Regions from separate parts of the Kitasatospora sp. NPDC058218 genome, predicted to be linked through region 1. Evidence: riboswitches for the same ligand, from Rfam matches in the RefSeq annotation. Region 1 holds a riboswitch; each other region holds the start of a gene.
The links. A riboswitch is a leader RNA that binds a small molecule or an ion and turns the genes downstream of it on or off. The one in region 1 is predicted to bind cyclic di-AMP.
Positions count from the first base shown of each region.

Region 1 (5,459 bases):
GGCGGCGGGGTGGGTACGGACGGCCATTCGGCCATCGGAACACGGGCCGGCCCCGCCCGCACCCGGAGCGTCCGGGGCGGGCGGGGCGGGCGGGGCCGATGGGGCTGATGGGGCCGATGGGGCCGGTGAGGTGTGTGGTTCAGCGGCCGAGCAGGCCCCGGACGGCGAGCCGGTTGACGTTGGTCAGGCCGCGCACCAGCTGCGGGGTGAGGAGGACGAACACGAAGCCGAGCAGCGAGACCCCGGCGATCTGCAGCGGCCCCTCGACGTAGTAGACGTGCTCGACGCCCCTGCCGTCGTAGTAGTCGAACACCTTGAAGCCCCGCCAGCCGACGTACGTCGGGTAGACCCAGTGGTAGAGCGGGTAGAGCGCCAGCACCCAGCCGACCAGCAGGAACGTCAGCGACATCGCGAAGCTGAAGATCGCCCAGGGGAACATCACCACCTGGTGGAGCACGGCCTTCCAGCCCGCCGCGTCCGTCAGCCGCGCGGTGATCGCGCCCCAGTTGCCGGGCCGGCTCGCCCGGACCGGCTTCGGGCCGGGCACGTCCAGCGCCAGCATGCTGAGGGCCCGGGCCCGCTCCAGCCGCCCGAAGCCCCGGGCCCCGCCGGTCAGGGCGGCCAGCACCGGCATGCCGATGACGGTGAGGACGGTGCCGAGGCCGAAGGAGAACAGGATGACGGCGAACGAGAACCCGGCGAGGGCGACCGGCAGCCCGGTGAGGGTGAAGCCGAGCTCCCGGTAGAAGTAGGACGAGAACGGCGCCCGCCACACGTACGGCGGCTCCTCGGTGCGCCGTGCCGCACCGTCGCGGTCGTACTCACTGCGCTGCGCGCTGAGGCTGCTGCTCATGGCCCTCGGTCCTCGGGTCTCTCTCGATGGCGTGCCGGGCTGACCCCCCAAGCCTGTCAAAACCCCGGTCGGGCGGACATCCGGCTCCCCCGCGAAGCGAGTGGGGGGTTAACCCCCCGTTCGCGGCCGCCCGTCGGCGGACGGCCACTCGTCGGCGAGCAGCGAGTACTGGAAGGAGTCGCGCCAGGCGCCGCGCAGGTGCACGTCGTGGCGGATCCGGCCCTCCAGCCGGAAGCCGGCCCGGGTGAGCACCCGGACGGAGGCCGCGTTCTCGACGTCCACCCGGGCGGCCAGCCGGTGCAGGCCGAGCGGGCCGAAGGCGAGGTCGCAGAGCAGCCGGGTGATCTCGCCCGCGTAGCCGTTGCCCCAGGTGTCGGGGCGCAGCGCGTAGCCGAGGTCGGCGCACCAGTGGCCGCCGAGCGTGAGGGCGGCGTTGCCGATCGGGACGGCGCGGGCCGGGTCGTGCGCGTCGGCGCGTCGGGTGACGGCCAGCCGGTAGACCGTCCGCTCGCCCTGCATCGCCTCCTCCAGGTACTGCTCGATCTGGTCGGCGCAGTCCTCGCGGTCACGCGGCTCGAACGGGAGGTAGCGGGTGGCCTCCCTGTCCCCGAACACCGCGTACAGCGCGTCGATGTCGCCGGGGCTGTGGTGGAACTCGCGGATGACCAGGCGGGGGCCGGTGAGTCGGACGGGGACCATGCCTGCCGACCCTACCCGGGCTTTCCGGTTACCGTACGTGACATGGAAGAAGAAGACCTGCGGCTCGCCCCGCGCACCAAAACCGCCGAACTGCTCGCCTGGGCGCAGGCTCACGGCCACCCGCCGGTGGCCGAGGCGCCGGTGCGGGCGGTGCTGGCGCTGCTGGAGCTGGGCGAGGGCAGGATGCGCGACGGCTGGCCGGAGCTGACCTCGGACGCCGTGGAGCAGCTGCTGTACGAGCGGCTCTACCTGTACGTCCAGCCCGAGCCGGAGCAGGACCCGCTGGCGTACGGCGCGGCGGTGCGGCTGCTGATCGACCACCAGCGGGCGGCGAAGCGGCTGAACGCCAAGCGGCAGGAGCGGCTGCACGCGGAGGCCGAGTGGCAGGGCGAGGTGGCCGCCGGGCTGCTGCGCCGGTCCGACCTGGTCACCTGGCCCCGGCTGTACACGCTGCTGCTGCGCGCGGACGGGGTGGACCTCGCCGACCGGGAGGCGGTCCGGGCCTGGCTGGCGGCGTTCCGGGAGCTGGCTCCGCAGGAACGATCGGCCGCGTACGAGGCGCTGGAGTGGGCGGGCGAACTGGACGCGGTGGACGACGGGGGCTGGGGCGAGGCCCGGATGCTCAGCGTCGGGATGGCCACCGACGGCGCCCGGCGGCTGCTGGAGCAGGGGCTGATGCGGCGCAGCTACCGCAATCTGACGGAGCTGACCGCACTGGGCCGGCCGATGCCCGAGGAGCTGGCCGGGGACTTCGGGGCGTTCGAGGAGGCCGCCGCCGAGGCGGCGCTGGACCTGGTGGGCGAGTGGACGACGCCGGGGCTGCCGCGGCTGCTGGTGGAGGAGTTCCCGGAGCTGGCTCCGGAGCCGGGCCAGGAGGAGATCGACGCCTACCTGGCGGGGCTGCCCGAGGCGTACGAGGACGAGGCGTACGAGGAGTACGAGGGCCAGGAGCACGAGGGCGAGGAGGCCGGGCAAGCGGCCACTGACGCCTGAGACGCGACGGTGCCCCGGCCGTCGTCGCGACGACCGGGGCACCGTGGCGGGCTGTCAGGGGGTGATGCCGCGCTGTTCGAACCAGGTCTCCGGGTCGACCGGGGCGCCGCCGCCGGGGCGGACCTCCAGGTGCAGGTGCGGGCCGGTGACGTTGCCGGTGGCGCCGACCTTGCCGAGCTGCTGGCCGGGGACGACCTTGCCGGAGCCCTTGATGATCGAGGAGAGGTGGCAGTACCAGATCTCGGTGCCGTCGGGCAGCGTCTCGACGATCCGGTAGCCGTACGAACCGGCCCAGCCGGCCGAGGTGATGGTGCCCTGGCCGACCGCGTACACCGGGGTGCCGGTGTCGGCGGCGAAGTCCAGGCCGGTGTGCAGGTGGGCCCAGTAGGAGGCGCTCTGGCCGTAGTGGGCGGAGAGGTTGTAGTCGCGCACCGGCAGGTTGATGGCGGCGAGCTTGGCCCTCTCGGCCTCCTCGGCGGCCCGCTTGGCCTCCTGCTGCTGGGCGGCGCGCTTGGCCTCGGCCTCCTTGGCGGCCTGCAGGCGGGCGCTCTCCTCGGCGGCGGTGCGCTGGCTGTCGGCCTGCAGCTGGATCCGGGCGGCGAGGGCGAGACCGGGGTCCGCGGAGAGCGCGACCGGCGTCTCGTCCGGGGCCTCGACGGCCGGCGCGGCGGCCGGGGTGGCGGAGGCGAAACCGGTCGCGCCGAGGGTGGCGGCGACGGCGGTGACGCCGAGCAGCGGAGCGGTGCCGCGGGTCTGACGGGGCATCCGGTGCCGGTTGGCCTCGGCGGCCTGCGGGGCGGCCCCGCCGTACTCGCCCGGGTGGGCGGGCGGCCAGGGGTGGTCGAGCAGCTGGGTGCCGGCGGTGGAGCCGGGCAGGTGTGCCGGAGAGTGCGACGACGCCACGGAGGCGCGCTCCTTTCCTTCCTTCGCGCCTACCGGGTTAGCTGACGGGTTCGGAGCAGGAAGGTCTCCTACGGCTGGGCCTGGGCCCGGCCGATTCACCCCAAGGAACATGGTTCCCCGGCTCCCTGGCCTGCCCGGAGGCGGCCGGTGGGATTAGGCGGCGGCGCACGGTGCCGTCTGGGTACGGCGTTGAGGACCGCGCTGCGTTATCAAACGTTAATCCTAGGAGCCTCTGATTCCAAGCCGTCCGTTCGGGACAGCCGGATACAGATCGGACACCACGCGGTCCGATGGGCGATTTGGGGCGATTGACGACAACTGACACTACCGAACGTGATTGGACGTCAACGAACGACCCCCCACTTGAGTACTCCTACTCATGTGCGGCCGGGTCCGCGCGGCCATCCTGGCGCCATGAACGCACCGATGCAGTCACGTACCACGGCCGCGTACTACATCCAGGCCGTGCTCTCCTTCGCCCTCTCCGGCGGCGCCCTCGCGATCGGGATCGCCTACCTGCCGGTCGGCGGCTGGACCCGCGCCTTCCTCGGGATCGGGCTGCTCTACACCGTGACCTCCTCGTTCACGCTGGCCAAGGTGGTCCGGGACCGGCAGGAGACCAACGAGATCGTCACCCGGGTGGACCAGGCCCGACTGGAGAAGCTGCTCGCCGAGCACGACCCGTTCAAGGTGGAGGGGGTCTGAGCCGCGACGCCGGGGCGCCCCGGAGGACCGGTCGGCCGACCGCTTGACGGCTAAGGCTATTAGCCTTAGCTTTATGGCTATCGGCACAACAGGCCGATGCCCGTCCCGGCGGACCGAGGAGGCCCCCCATGCCCGGCACCTTCACCCCCAGCACCCAGTACCTCGACCGCCCCGGCGGCCGGCTGGCCTTCGACGACACCGTGCAGGGCGACGGCGCCCCCGTCGTCCTGCTCCCGGGCATGCTCGACAGCCGGGCCGCGTACCGGCACCTGCGCCCGCTGCTGGTCGCCGCGGGCCGCCGGGTGATCACCCTGGACCTGCGCGGCTTCGGCGAGTCCTCGATCGCCTGGGACGACTACTCGCCGGCCGCGATCGCCACCGACGTGCTCGCCCTGCTGGACCACCTCGGCATCGGCCGCGCCGCGCTGGTCGCCAACTCGTACACCGGCGCGACCGTGGTCAAGGTGGCCGGGGACGCGCCCGAGCGGGTCGCCGGGATCGTGCTGCTGGACGCCTTCGTCGAGAACCTGCCGCCGAACGCGCTGCAACGCGCGATGTTCGGCGTGATGGGCGCGCTGCTGGTGCACTCGCCCGCGTTCTGGGGGCTCTACCACCGCAGGATGGCGTACCCGGGCGCCAAGCCGGCCGACCTCGACGCCTACGTGGACGGGCTGGTCGCCGCGATGCGCACGCCGGGCCGCAAGCAGGCCACTCGGGGCTACGTCCACGGGGACTCCGCGCCGACCGGCTGGACCGCCGCCGTGACCTGCCCGGCGCTGGTCGTGATGGGCGGCAAGGACCCCGACTTCCCCGACCCGGCGGCGGTCGCCGACCGGCAGGCCGCCGCGCTGAAGGCCCGCAAGGTGATGATCGAGGGCGCCGGGCACTACCCGATGGCCGACCAGCCGCAGGCCACCGCCGACGCCCTGCTGCCCTTCCTCGCCGAGTTGGCCTGAGCCGGGCCGGCCCGCGCCCGGGCCGCCGCTCCTCCCCCTTCCGCTCCCACGCCGCACCCACGGAGACCGCACCATGCCCCGAGTCGGACTGACCCCCGAGCAGGTCGTCGACCACGCCCTCGCCCTCCTCGACGAGCAGGGGACCGAGGCCCTCACCCTGGCCGCCGTCGCCGGACGCGCCGGGGTGGCCACCCCCTCGCTGTACAAGCACGTCAGCGGCGGGCTCGCCGAACTGCGCCGGCTGATCGCCGTCCGGGTCACCGAGGAACTGGCCGACCGGCTCGCCGAGGCCGCCCTCGGACGCGGCGGCGACGACGCCGTGGCCGCCGTCCTGCGCGCCTACCACGGCT
Region 1 is NZ_JBHVWC010000016.1:121,133-126,591, reverse strand. It holds gene ACFVYI_RS12870 (class I SAM-dependent methyltransferase) at 1-27, opposite strand, end outside; gene ACFVYI_RS12865 (sensor domain-containing protein) at 140-853, opposite strand; gene ACFVYI_RS12860 (GNAT family N-acetyltransferase) at 962-1,552, opposite strand; gene ACFVYI_RS12855 (hypothetical protein) at 1,595-2,545, shown strand; gene ACFVYI_RS12850 (M23 family metallopeptidase) at 2,600-3,448, opposite strand; cyclic di-AMP (ydaO/yuaA leader) riboswitch at 3,461-3,604, opposite strand; gene ACFVYI_RS12845 (YiaA/YiaB family inner membrane protein) at 3,863-4,153, shown strand; gene ACFVYI_RS12840 (alpha/beta fold hydrolase) at 4,282-5,109, shown strand; gene ACFVYI_RS12835 (TetR/AcrR family transcriptional regulator) at 5,183-5,459, shown strand, end outside.

Region 2 (5,459 bases), on a different contig from region 1:
CCTGCTGGAGACCTTCCTGACCGTCCTCGACGAGTTCGGCGCCTTCCCCGCCGTGATCGAGGCCGAGCTGGACCGCTACCTGCCGTTCCTGGCCACCACCAAGGTGCTGATGGGCGCGGTGCGCGCGGGCGTCGGCCGGGAGACCGGGCACGAGGTCATCAAGGAGCACGCCGTCGCCTCGGCGCTGGCGATGCGGGCCGGCGCGCGGGAGAACGAGCTGCTGGACCGGCTGGCCGCCGACGAGCGGATCCCGCTGGACCGGGCCGCGCTGGACGCGCTGCTGGCCGACCGGCTCTCCTTCACCGGTGCGGCCGGCGCCCAGGTCGCCGAGCTGGTCCGCCTGATCGAGGTCGTCGCGACCGCCTACCCGGAGGCCGCCAAGTACGCTCCGGGCGACATTCTCTGACGCCTCGTCAGCCCCCCGTGGGCCCCGCCGCCGATCCGGTGGCGGGGCCTTCGCCGTGCCGGGCGCCGACATGGCCCGGGTCCAGCGGAGGGGCGTTGGTGCCGCAGGCGTAGCGGCAGTCCGGCTCGGCGACCGGGTGGTCCTCGGGGGCCAGGACGTTGCCCCGGACGGTGGTGAACGCGGTCACGCCGCCGGCGGCCAGCAGCCCGGCGCAGATCAGCATCGCGATGCGGAAGGCGGAGTCCACCGAGGCGGGCACCTGGTAGGCCTCGCCGCTGAGCCCGGCCAGCGCGGGCAGGGCGGCCACCGCGAGCAGACCGGCCGCGCGGGCGGCGGCGTTGTTGACGCCGCTGGCGATCCCGGCGTGGCGGACCTCCACCGCCGCGAGCACCGTCGCGGTCAGCGGCGCGACCAGCAGGACCATCCCGCAGCCCATCACGGTGACGGCCGGCAGGACGTCCGTCCAGTAGGAGGCGTCCGGGCCGATCCGCAGCATCAGCAGCACTCCCGTCGCGCAGACCAGCGGCCCCACGGTGAGCGGGATCCGCGGACCGATCCGCTTGCCGAGCCGGCCGGCCCGGGCGGACAGCGCCAGCATCAGCACGGTGATCGGCACCAGGGCGAGCCCGGAGACCAGCGGCGAGAAGCCGGAGACGATCTGCAACTGCACGACCAGCAGGAAGAACACTCCGCTGAACGCCGCGTAGACGCAGAGGGTGACCAGGTTCACCGCGGTGAACAGGCGGGAGGAGAAGAGGCCGAGCGGCAGCATCGGCTCCTCGACGCGGCGCTCGACCACGACGAACGCCGCGCCCAGCAGCAGACCGGCCGCACCGGCCACCCAGACCTCGGGGGAGAGCCCGGCTCCGGCGGCCGTCAGCGCGTAGGTGACCGAGCCCAGGGCCAGCGCGGCCAGCGCCGCGCCGAGGATGTCGAACCGGCCGGTCGCGCTCTCGTCCCGGCTCTCCGGGACGTGCCGGGAAGCCACCGCGATCACCAGGACGGCGAGCGGGACGTTCAACAGGAAGATCCACCGCCAGCCGGGGCCGTCCACCAGCCAGCCGCCGAGGAACGGGCCGATCGCGGCCGACACCCCGCCGAGGCCGGACCAGAGGCCGACCGCCGCCGAGCGGTCGTCCGGGTGGAACACGGCCTGGAGCATCGCGAGCGAGCCCGGGGTGAGCAGCGCCCCGCCGATGCCCTGCACCGCGCGGGCGGCGACCAGCACCTCGATGGTGGGCGCCGCCGCGCACGCCGCCGAGGCGGCGGCGAACCAGAGCACGCCGATCAGGAAGACGCGGCGCCGGCCGTAGCGGTCGCCGAGCGCGCCGCCGAGCAGGATGAGGCCGGCCAGGGTGAGCAGATAGGCGTTCAGTGTCCATTGCAGGGCGGCGAGCGGGGCGCCGAGATCGGTGCCGATCCGCGGCAGGGCGACGTTGACGACGGTGCCGTCGAGCATCGCCATGCTGGAGCCGAGCACCGTCGCCAGTAGTACCCAGCGGCCCTGCGCGGTGCCCAGGCGCAGGGTGCCGGCCTCGGAGGTGGCCACCGCCCGATCGTGCGCCCCGGGAGCCGACGTGACAAGGCTCACCGGGGGTGTGTCGGCAGATGGCTTTCCGTAGCCGATCGCATGCGGAAGGACACCGAAATCGGCGGAGCGTCGCGGATCAGTGGCGCGCGGTTAATCGATTGTGCACATACCGTGCAGTCGATCATTCGGAGTGTCACGACCTTCCCGGCATTGGTTGTCGATTCAAGAGATCGACATTGCTTCACCCGGACGGATGGGTTTTAGTTCAGCGACCGCCCGGCATTGGCCCGGGTGGCCACCGGGTGGAACGCCTAGTCCTGCCGCTGCCCGGTGGTACGAACCGAACTCTGTACGGCAGGAGCGGGGGACCCAAAGGTAAGTCGCCGGACCGGAATTCGCGGTCCGGCTTGGGGTGAAGCCGCGCTATGCGGCCGGGCAACTCCAGCCCGAACCCGACAGCTCACCTCGCAGGCGTCGGAGAGGACAGTTCCCCATGCCCGCACAGGCCCGTCGTATCGCCCTGCCCCGCGCCGCCCGCATCGGCATCGCCACCGCCGTGACCGGCGCCGCCTTCGCCCTTCCGCTGGTGACCACCATCAGCGCCCAGGCCCACACCGCCCCGGCCGCGAAGCCCGCGCAGACCAGCACCTGGACCGGTGCCACCAGCGTCGACGCCGCTCCGGCCGCCGCCGCTCCGGCCGCCGCCGAGGCCGCCAAGCCCGCCGCCGCTCCGGCCGAGGAGAGCTACAAGGTCGTCGGAGGGGACACCCTGTCGAAGATCGCCGACGCCAAGCAGGTCGAGGGCGGCTGGCAGGCGCTGTACGACCACAACCGCTCGGTCGTCGGTGCCAACCCGAACCTCATCTTCCCGGGTCAGCAGCTCTCGCTCGCCGCCAAGGCCGCCGCCGCTCCGGCCGCCGCCGAGGCCGCCAAGCCGGCCGCCCCCGCGGCCAAGCCGCAGGTCTCGCAGGACTCGGTGAAGCCGGCCGCCAAGCCCGCCACCCCGAAGCCGGTCCAGGCCGCCAAGCCCGCGCAGGCCCCGGCCACCAAGCCGGCCGCCCCCGCCGCCAAGCCGGCCGCGCCGGCCGCCACCCAGGCCCCGGCCGCCGTGGCCGCCACCTCCGGCTACGTCGCCCCCGTCGCCAACCCGAAGCTCGGCACCGCCTACGGCGTGGCCGGCTCGATGTGGTCCTCCGGTCACCACACCGGTGCCGACTTCGTCGCCTCCACCGGCACCCCGCTGCGCGCCATCGCGGCCGGCACCGTGGTCAAGGCCGGCAACGGCGGCGCCTACGGCAACGAGGTCGAGATCAAGCTCGCCGACGGCAAGTACGCCCAGTACGCGCACCTGTCCTCGATCGGTGTGAAGGTCGGTCAGGCCGTCACCGCCGGCCAGCAGATCGGCCTCTCCGGTGCGACCGGCAACGTGACCGGCCCGCACCTGCACTTCGAGATCCGCACCGGCTCGGAGTACGGCTCGGACATCGACCCGATCGCCTACCTGCGGGCGCACGGCGTCTCCATCTGACCTGAGGTCGGACCACCGCTGGGTGCGGGGCGAACGACCTCCCGGGATGGTCATGTCGGGTGACCGCTCGACCGGGTGATCGCCGCACCACCAGTGGATCATGGGCGCGGGACACGCCCAGGCCGGCCCGGCTCACGAATATCCTTCGTGAGCCGGGCCGGCCGCTTTCGTTTTCCGTCCCCGTATTTGCAGTGCAGTTCATCCCCCCTGTTCGAGGCGAATGTGATGGTTGACCCGCTCTCACGTCCGGTTGCTCGCTCCGGTATTTCGGTTTCGGTTGTCCGGACCGTTTCCGAGTGGCTCCGTCCCCGAATTCGGCCGGCCCGTCCGGAGTCGGACGGGCCGTCAATTCCGCTCGGCAATTCCTGCGGCGGGGGCGCGGGGTGCAGGGTGCGGGGTGGCGTTCGGGGGGCGCCTGGTTCGGGCGGGTGTCGAGTTCGGGGGGCGTCGTCCGATGCCCGGTCAGGACCGGTGGGCGGGCAGGTCGCTGTTCGCGGCGGTCAGCAGCTGGTGCACGCGGTGCCCGAACTCGTCCGCGTCGCGCGCCGGCTCGGGGAAGACCAGACGGACGTCGCGGTGGCCGTACGGGTGGTCCAGGCGGAGCACCAGGCCGTACCGGTCGAGGGCGAGCGGGCGGATGTCGGGGTGTCCGGCGAGCAGCTCCCGGTCCAGCAGCCGGGCGAGCAGGGCGAGGGCGTCCGGGTGGTCGTCGGCGAGGTGGGTGAGCATCGCGGCCTCGAAACGGGCGAGCGGGTCGGGCGCGGCGAGGGAGAGGTCGGCGCCGGTGAGGGCGGTGGTGCCGTACGGGGTGGAGAGGACGGCGTGCGCGACGTCGAGTCGCAGGTGGACGCTGAGGCCGTCGTCGGCGAGGTGGGCCAGGTGGAGCCGGCCGGCCAGGGTGAGGCGGCCGCGGACGCGGTCGCGGACGGCGACCGGGGCGATGTCGGTGAGGTCCAGGACGACGGCGAGGCCGTCCTGTTCGCGGGTGACGGCGAGCGTGAGCGGCGCGTCGAGCGGGGCGCGCAGGCGCAGCCGGGAGCCGTGCACCGACACCGGGGTGTCCAGGTCGTGGTGCTCGCCGCAGGCGCGGATGACCACCGAGGAGGTGGCGCTGAGCAGGCTGCAGACCCGTTCGGCGGCGGTGGGTTCGGGCGCCTCGACGTCGACGGGGCTGGGGCTCATGGCGACCTCCGGTAGTTAGGTGAGCCTAACCTAATCATTTCGTCGAGGGAGGGCAAGGTGTGCGGGGCGGTTCGGGTGCCGGAGGTCGGGGTGCGGTGCCGGTGGGATTGCGGGTGGAGATAGCAGGCGCTTGCAAGTATCCGGCGTGCGGTCGTATTGTCGACGCTGGTAGTTGCACACGCAATCGTCTGTACGCTCTGGAAAGCGGTCCCCTCATGCCCCTCGCGCTCCTGGCGCTGGCGATCAGCGCCTTCGGCATCGGCACCACCGAGTTCGTGATCATGGGCCTGCTGCCCGAGGTCGCCGGCGACTTCTCGGTGTCCATCCCCACCGCCGGCCTGCTCATCTCCGGCTACGCACTCGGCGTCGTGATCGGCGGCCCGCTGCTCACCGTCCTCGGCACCCGGATCCCCCGCAAGGGGATGCTGCTGATGCTGATGGGCCTGTTCATCGCCGGCAACCTGGTCTCCGCCGTCGCGCCCGCCTTCGGGCTGCTGCTGGTCGGCCGGGTGCTCGCGGCCTTCGCGCACGGCGCCTTCTTCGGCATCGGCTCGGTGGTCGCCGCCGACCTCGTCGCCCCGCACAAGCGGGCCGGCGCCATCGCCCTGATGTTCACCGGGCTCACCGCCGCCAACGTGCTCGGTGTCCCGATGGGCACCCTGCTCGGCCAGCACTTCGGCTGGCGCTCCACCTTCTACGTGGTCGCGGCGCTCGGGGCGATCGGCTTCGCCGGCATCGCGGCGCTGGTGCCCGTCCAGCCGCGCGCCGAGGACACCCGGCTCGGCCCGGAGCTGGCGGTCTTCCGCAAGCCG
Region 2 is NZ_JBHVWC010000014.1:120,824-126,282, reverse strand. It holds gene purB (adenylosuccinate lyase) at 1-406, shown strand, start outside; gene ACFVYI_RS11520 (MFS transporter) at 414-1,955, opposite strand; cyclic di-AMP (ydaO/yuaA leader) riboswitch at 2,266-2,426, shown strand; gene ACFVYI_RS11515 (peptidoglycan DD-metalloendopeptidase family protein) at 2,431-3,465, shown strand; gene ACFVYI_RS11510 (DUF2470 domain-containing protein) at 3,928-4,647, opposite strand; gene ACFVYI_RS11505 (MFS transporter) at 4,863-5,459, shown strand, end outside.
Region 2: linked by a shared signal. The riboswitch ahead of ACFVYI_RS11515 (peptidoglycan DD-metalloendopeptidase family protein) and the one ahead of ACFVYI_RS12850 (M23 family metallopeptidase) in region 1 are both predicted to bind cyclic di-AMP.

Region 3 (5,459 bases), on a different contig from region 1:
GACTGTCGACGACGAGACGGGGTAAGGCCTGCTCTCGCGAAGGTGAGCTCATGGCACGGCCTCCAGCCGGGCGGGCCCGCTGAACCACCGGCGGCGGCGACACGTGCGACGTCCGTCCGCCGGCCCGGGTGCCCTCCCTTCCAGTAAAGGCCACCTCGGCGCCCGCGAACAGCCCCGCCGGGACACCGCACCCACCCGGTGCCCCGGCCCGGGGATCACATGTGGGTGCCGCCGTCGATCCGGATCTCGGTGCCGGTGACGAAGGCGCCGTCGTCCGAGGCCAGCATGGCGATCACGCCGGCCACCGTCTCCGGGCCCGCGAAGCCCTGGCCGAGCGCGGGGGAGAGCTTGGCGAGCAGGCTGAAGTCGGCGTCCGCGGGCAGGCCCGGGTTGTTGGTCATGCCGCTGTCGATGCTGCCGGGGGCGACGCAGACCGCGCGCAGGCCCTGCTTCGCGTACTCCGAGGCGATCGCGTGCGTGAACGACTGGATGCCGCCCTTGGTAGCGGCGTACGCGGCCATGTAGGGGTGGGCGAAGGTCGCGGAGGTGGAGCTGAAGTTCACCACCACGCCCCGGCCGCCGGCGAGCAGGGCCGGCAGCGCCTCGCGGGTCATCAGGAACGTGCCGGTCAGGTTGACCGCGATCAGCTTGTTCCAGAACTCCAGGCTGGTCTCGTGGGTGTGCGAGGAGCGCAGGATCCCGGCGGCGTTCACCAGGACGTCCAGCCCGCCGAGTCCGGCCACCGCCCCGGCCACGCCCGCGCGGACGGCAGTCTCGTCCGCGATGTCCACGACCGACGTGGTCAGGCGGTCGGCGGTACCGTCGCCGGCCGCCCGGTCCAGCGTGGCCTTCAGACCGTCCTCGTCGACGTCGACCGCGACGACCCGCCCGCCCTCGGCGAGGATCCGGTGCACGGTGGCCCGGCCGATGCCCGAGCCGCCGCCGGTGATCAGGACGTTCCGTCCGCTGAAGCGCTCCATGGTGGTACTCCGTTCGTTCGTGGTCTCGCGACCTCGCCTGACACGGTACGCCGAAGTGGCACAACGTGCCAATAAGTCATGACGTGCCAAGCTGGCACGATGCGCCACCCTGTCCTGACCTGCCGTCTCGGCACCCGAGGTCGCCGTGGCACGCCGCGCCGCGCCGACAGCGCCGCCCGCATCGCCCGCGTAGGTCGCCCGCCCGCGCATGTCGCGCCACTGCGGCACGACACGCCGCCGTGGCAGATCGCGCCTCCGCGGCACACCACGCCACTACGGCAGGGCACGCCACTACGGCACGTCGCGCCACGTCGCGTACCGGCCCGCGTACGCTGAGCCCCGTGATCGGACGCCCCACCCTGAACCAGCGCCGCCGCGACATCACCCGCCTGGAGATCGCCCGCACGGCCGCCGCGCTCTTCGCCGAACGCGGGGCCGAGGCGACCACGGCCGAGGAGATCGCACTCGCCTCCGGCATCTCGGTGCGCACCTTCTACCGCTACTTCTCCGTGAAGGAGGACGCCGTCGCCCCGCTGCTGGCGGCCGGCGGCCGGCGCTGGGTGCTGCTCTTCGCGGAGAGCGCGGCCGACCTGCCGGTGCGCGAGGCGCTGGAGCGTTCGGCGGTCGAGTCGCTGACGCCGACCGACACCCCCGCCGTCGAGGCCATGCACTGGACCCGCGACCTCCTCCGTGACCCCCGCCTCGACTCGGTCTGGCAGCGGGTGCACGCCGACTCGGAGGAGCGGCTGCGCGCGGTGCTCACCGCCCGCTGCCCCCGGGGTACCGACGCACTGGAGATCCGGCTCGCGGCCGCCGCCGCGACCACCGCCATCCGGGTGGCCCTGGAGGAGTGGGCCTTCTCCGACGCCCCCACCACCGGGCCGGGCTCGCCCCAGGAGCTGGGCGTCCGGTGCATGCGCGAACTGACCGCCGGCCTGCGTCTCTGGAACAGCGTCAGCTGACGCGAGCTCAGCGGCGGCCGCACCCGGAGCTCCACCCGCCACCGCGCCCCGCCCACCCCGCGCCGGCCGTCCCCGCTGGTCGGCGGGTCCGGCCGGGCCCGGTGGACCGCTAGGGTTGTCGATCGAGCCTCGGCGGTGGCTTCCGTGGTGGACGGGGGAACCGGGGTGGCCGTCCCGGTTGTCCTTACGGCGGGGGCGGGGGAGTTCGAGGCGTGGGAGCAAGCAGGACATGGGTCTGACGAGCCACAAGGTGTTGGCACTGACCGTATTGATCGCCCTCGTGGTGACGGCCGGCACGGTCTGGCTGTGGCCGAGACTGGCGAGGAAGACCTGGCAGGCGGTGCTCGGCCGGATCGGTGCGCTGCTCGCCACCCAGCTCACCGTGCTCGCCGCACTGGGCCTGGTGGCCAACAACTACTTCGCCTTCTACAGCAGCTGGGACGACCTGCTCGGCACCGGCGACAACGGCCCGGTCGTCATCCAGAACAAGGCGGACGCGTCCGGCCGCCTGCAGGTGGAGACCATCGGGCACGCGTCCGTCAAGGGCGGCGGGGCGCTGGGCCGCGACCCGAAGCAGTCCGGTGAGATCCGCGAGGTCCGGATCGACGGCGCCGCCACCCGGCTCTCCACCGAGGGGTACGTCTACCTGCCGCCGCAGTACTTCCAGCCGGAGTACGCGCAGAAGCAGTTCCCGGCGGTGATCGTGAGCACCGGCTTCCCCGGTATCGCGAAGAACCTGGTGACCCGGCTGAACTACCCGGGCGCGGCGCTCAAGCTGCTCCAGGAGGGTCGGATGCAGCCGACCGTGATGGTACTGATGCGCCCCTCGCCCGCGCTCCCGCAGGACACCGAGTGCGAGGACATCCCGGGCGGCGCGCAGTCGGAGACGTACTTCACCAAGGACGTCCCGGCCGCGATCCAGGCGACGTACCGGGTCTCCTCCGACCCGCAGGCCTGGGGCTTCATGGGCAACTCGACCGGCGGCTACTGCGCCCTCAAGCTCGCCATGCGCCACCCGGAGGTCTTCCCGACCGCCGTCTCGCTCTCCGGCTACTACCAGGCCGCCGACGACCCGACGACCGGGGACCTCTTCAAGGGCAGCCAGCAGCGTCGCAACGAGGCCGACCTGATGTGGCGGCTGAAGAACCTGCCGCAGCCCGCGGTGTCCGTGCTGCTGGCCGGCACCAGGGAGGGCGACGGCGACTACCGGCGGGACACCGAGGCGTTCGTGGCCGCCGCGCACGGCCCGATGAAGGTCTCCTACAGCATGATGAAGACCGGTGGCCACAACTTCGAGACCTGGAGCAGGCTGCTGCCGTCCTCGCTGGAGTGGCTCTCCCAGCGCCTCAGGGTGCCGGACCGCGCGGTCTGACCGGGACGGGCGCCGGGCGGCCACGGCACGGCCGGCCCGGCGGCGCTCAGGCCACGGTCCGGGCCACGGTTCAGGCCACCGGCTCCAGCGTCCCGGTGTGCAGCTCGCCGACCCGGCCGCCCTCGCCCTCGTACGTCCAGAACGCGCGCACCGTCAGCTTGCCGAGGTCCATCACATGGCTCACGGTGATGCCGCTCTGCTCGGTCCAGCTGACGAAGTACAGCTCCGGCCCGATCTCGGCGATGTGGAGCGCCACGTCCTCCCACTGGCCCGCCGACTCGCCGAGGCCCTCCCAGCGCAGCCGCTTGCCGTCCGGCGAGTAGGCGTTGCGGAAGGCCGCGCCGTTGTCGACCTGGAAGAGGTAGGTGCGGCCGGCGAAGGCGGGCAGGGGCGCGGTCATGGCGGGACTGGTCCTCGTCTCTCGTCTGTGCGGTAGGGCTGGACCCCCAACCTATCCGACCGGCCGACCTTCGCGGCGGACTTGCGGGCACCCCGCCGCGGGGCAGCACCCCGCGCCGTCCGGCCGCCGGGCGCGGCACCGGCACCGCAGGCGGCGCCGGGCCGCTCGGCGGACCCACCGCCCGGCACCGGCCCGGGCGCCCGGCGCGCGGGGCGCAGGCCCACGCCCGGCCGACCTCCCGGCCCGATCGCCCGCCCGGCCGACCCCACCGGCCACCCCGGCCGACCCCACCGCCAACTGATCAACTCCACCGGCGACTTGATCAACTCCGCCCCGCCCCACTGTGAGCTGCGCGACAACATCCCCCGGTGAGTTGTCGCCTTCCGGGCGGCCTGCCTAGCCTGCACGAGTCCGTCTTCGCGGACCCCGCCGTCGGGACGCCGAGTCCTGTCCACCCGCCGGTCGGCAGTCGAGCACCACAGTGGACGGGAGCGGGGGACCCAGGTCAGTGCCCGACCCGTGCGCTCCCGCGTACCGGCCGAGGCTAGGGGTGAAGCCGCTCCACAGGCGGCCGGGCAACCTCAGCCCGAACCCGACAGCTCACCTCGCAGGCGTCACAGAGGACACCGCCATGCAGAAGCCTGCCCGGCGCGCGACCCCGCGCCACGCCCGTCCCAACCACCGAGGCCGCAAGGCCGCCGTCGCCGCCACCGGCGCGCTCGCCATCAGCGGCGCCGGGCTCCTCGGCGTCCCGGCGCTCACCGGCGCCCAGGCGGCCACCGTGCCGACCGTCACCCAGGACAAGCTCGCCCCGGCCACCATGGTCGCGGGCAAGGCCACCACGGCCGCGCTGACCGTCCACTCCTCGGCCTGCTTCACCGCCAAGACCGTCGGCGTGGGCGTCCGCGACGCCGCCGGGCGCAACCTCGACTTCCCCGGCAACGTCTCCAACGCGCAGATCTGCCCCACCGGCCTGTCGATCACCACCGGTGCCCGCACCCTGCCCGCCGGGACGTACACCCAGTTCGGCTTCTGGCAGGACCTCGGCGGCGCCTGGCACAACCTGCCCTCGCGCCAGCTCGTGGTCTCCGGCGCCACGGCCACCCCCACCCCGACGCCGACCGCGACGGCCACTCCCAAGCCCACCCCGACGCCGTCGCCCACCGCGACCGCCGCCCCGTCGCCCCCGGCCACCGGCGCCCCGGTCGCCGGGAAGTCGCTGACCTGGTCGGACGAGTTCAACAGCCTCGCCCTCGGCTCGCGCTGGACCGCCGACAAGAGCAGCTCGTACCACTACGGCGACCACAACCCCAACGACAACAAGCTCGACTGGCTGAACAAGAACAACGTCGCCGTCTCCGGCGGCGCCGCCACCTTCACCGCCAAGCCGAGCAGCCACACCCTGGAGAACGGCAAGCAGGCCTGGGACACCGGGCTGCTCACCACCGAGTACTCCAGCGAGGGCTTCAAGGTGAAGACCGGTGACTACGTCGAGACCCGGGTCAAGCTCCCGGCCGGCACCGGCGCCTGGCCGGCGCTGTGGACGTGGAACGGCACCAGCGGCAGCCACGGCGAGATCGACACCTTCGAGTACCACTCGGACAACGCCAACCTGCTGGAGCTGACCAACCACGTCAACGCGGACCACAAGTACGTCACCGACGCGAAGGCGATCGCCCACGACCAGTGGGTCACCGTCGGCACCCAGTACGGCGCCGACTCGGTCGACTGGTACATCAACGGCG
Region 3 is NZ_JBHVWC010000065.1:58,959-64,417, forward strand. It holds gene ACFVYI_RS33675 (FHA domain-containing protein) at 1-52, opposite strand, end outside; gene ACFVYI_RS33680 (SDR family NAD(P)-dependent oxidoreductase) at 216-980, opposite strand; gene ACFVYI_RS33685 (TetR/AcrR family transcriptional regulator) at 1,322-1,942, shown strand; gene ACFVYI_RS33690 (alpha/beta hydrolase) at 2,172-3,314, shown strand; gene ACFVYI_RS33695 (hypothetical protein) at 3,385-3,714, opposite strand; cyclic di-AMP (ydaO/yuaA leader) riboswitch at 4,179-4,343, shown strand; gene ACFVYI_RS33700 (family 16 glycosylhydrolase) at 4,346-5,459, shown strand, end outside.
Region 3: linked by a shared signal. The riboswitch ahead of ACFVYI_RS33700 (family 16 glycosylhydrolase) and the one ahead of ACFVYI_RS12850 (M23 family metallopeptidase) in region 1 are both predicted to bind cyclic di-AMP.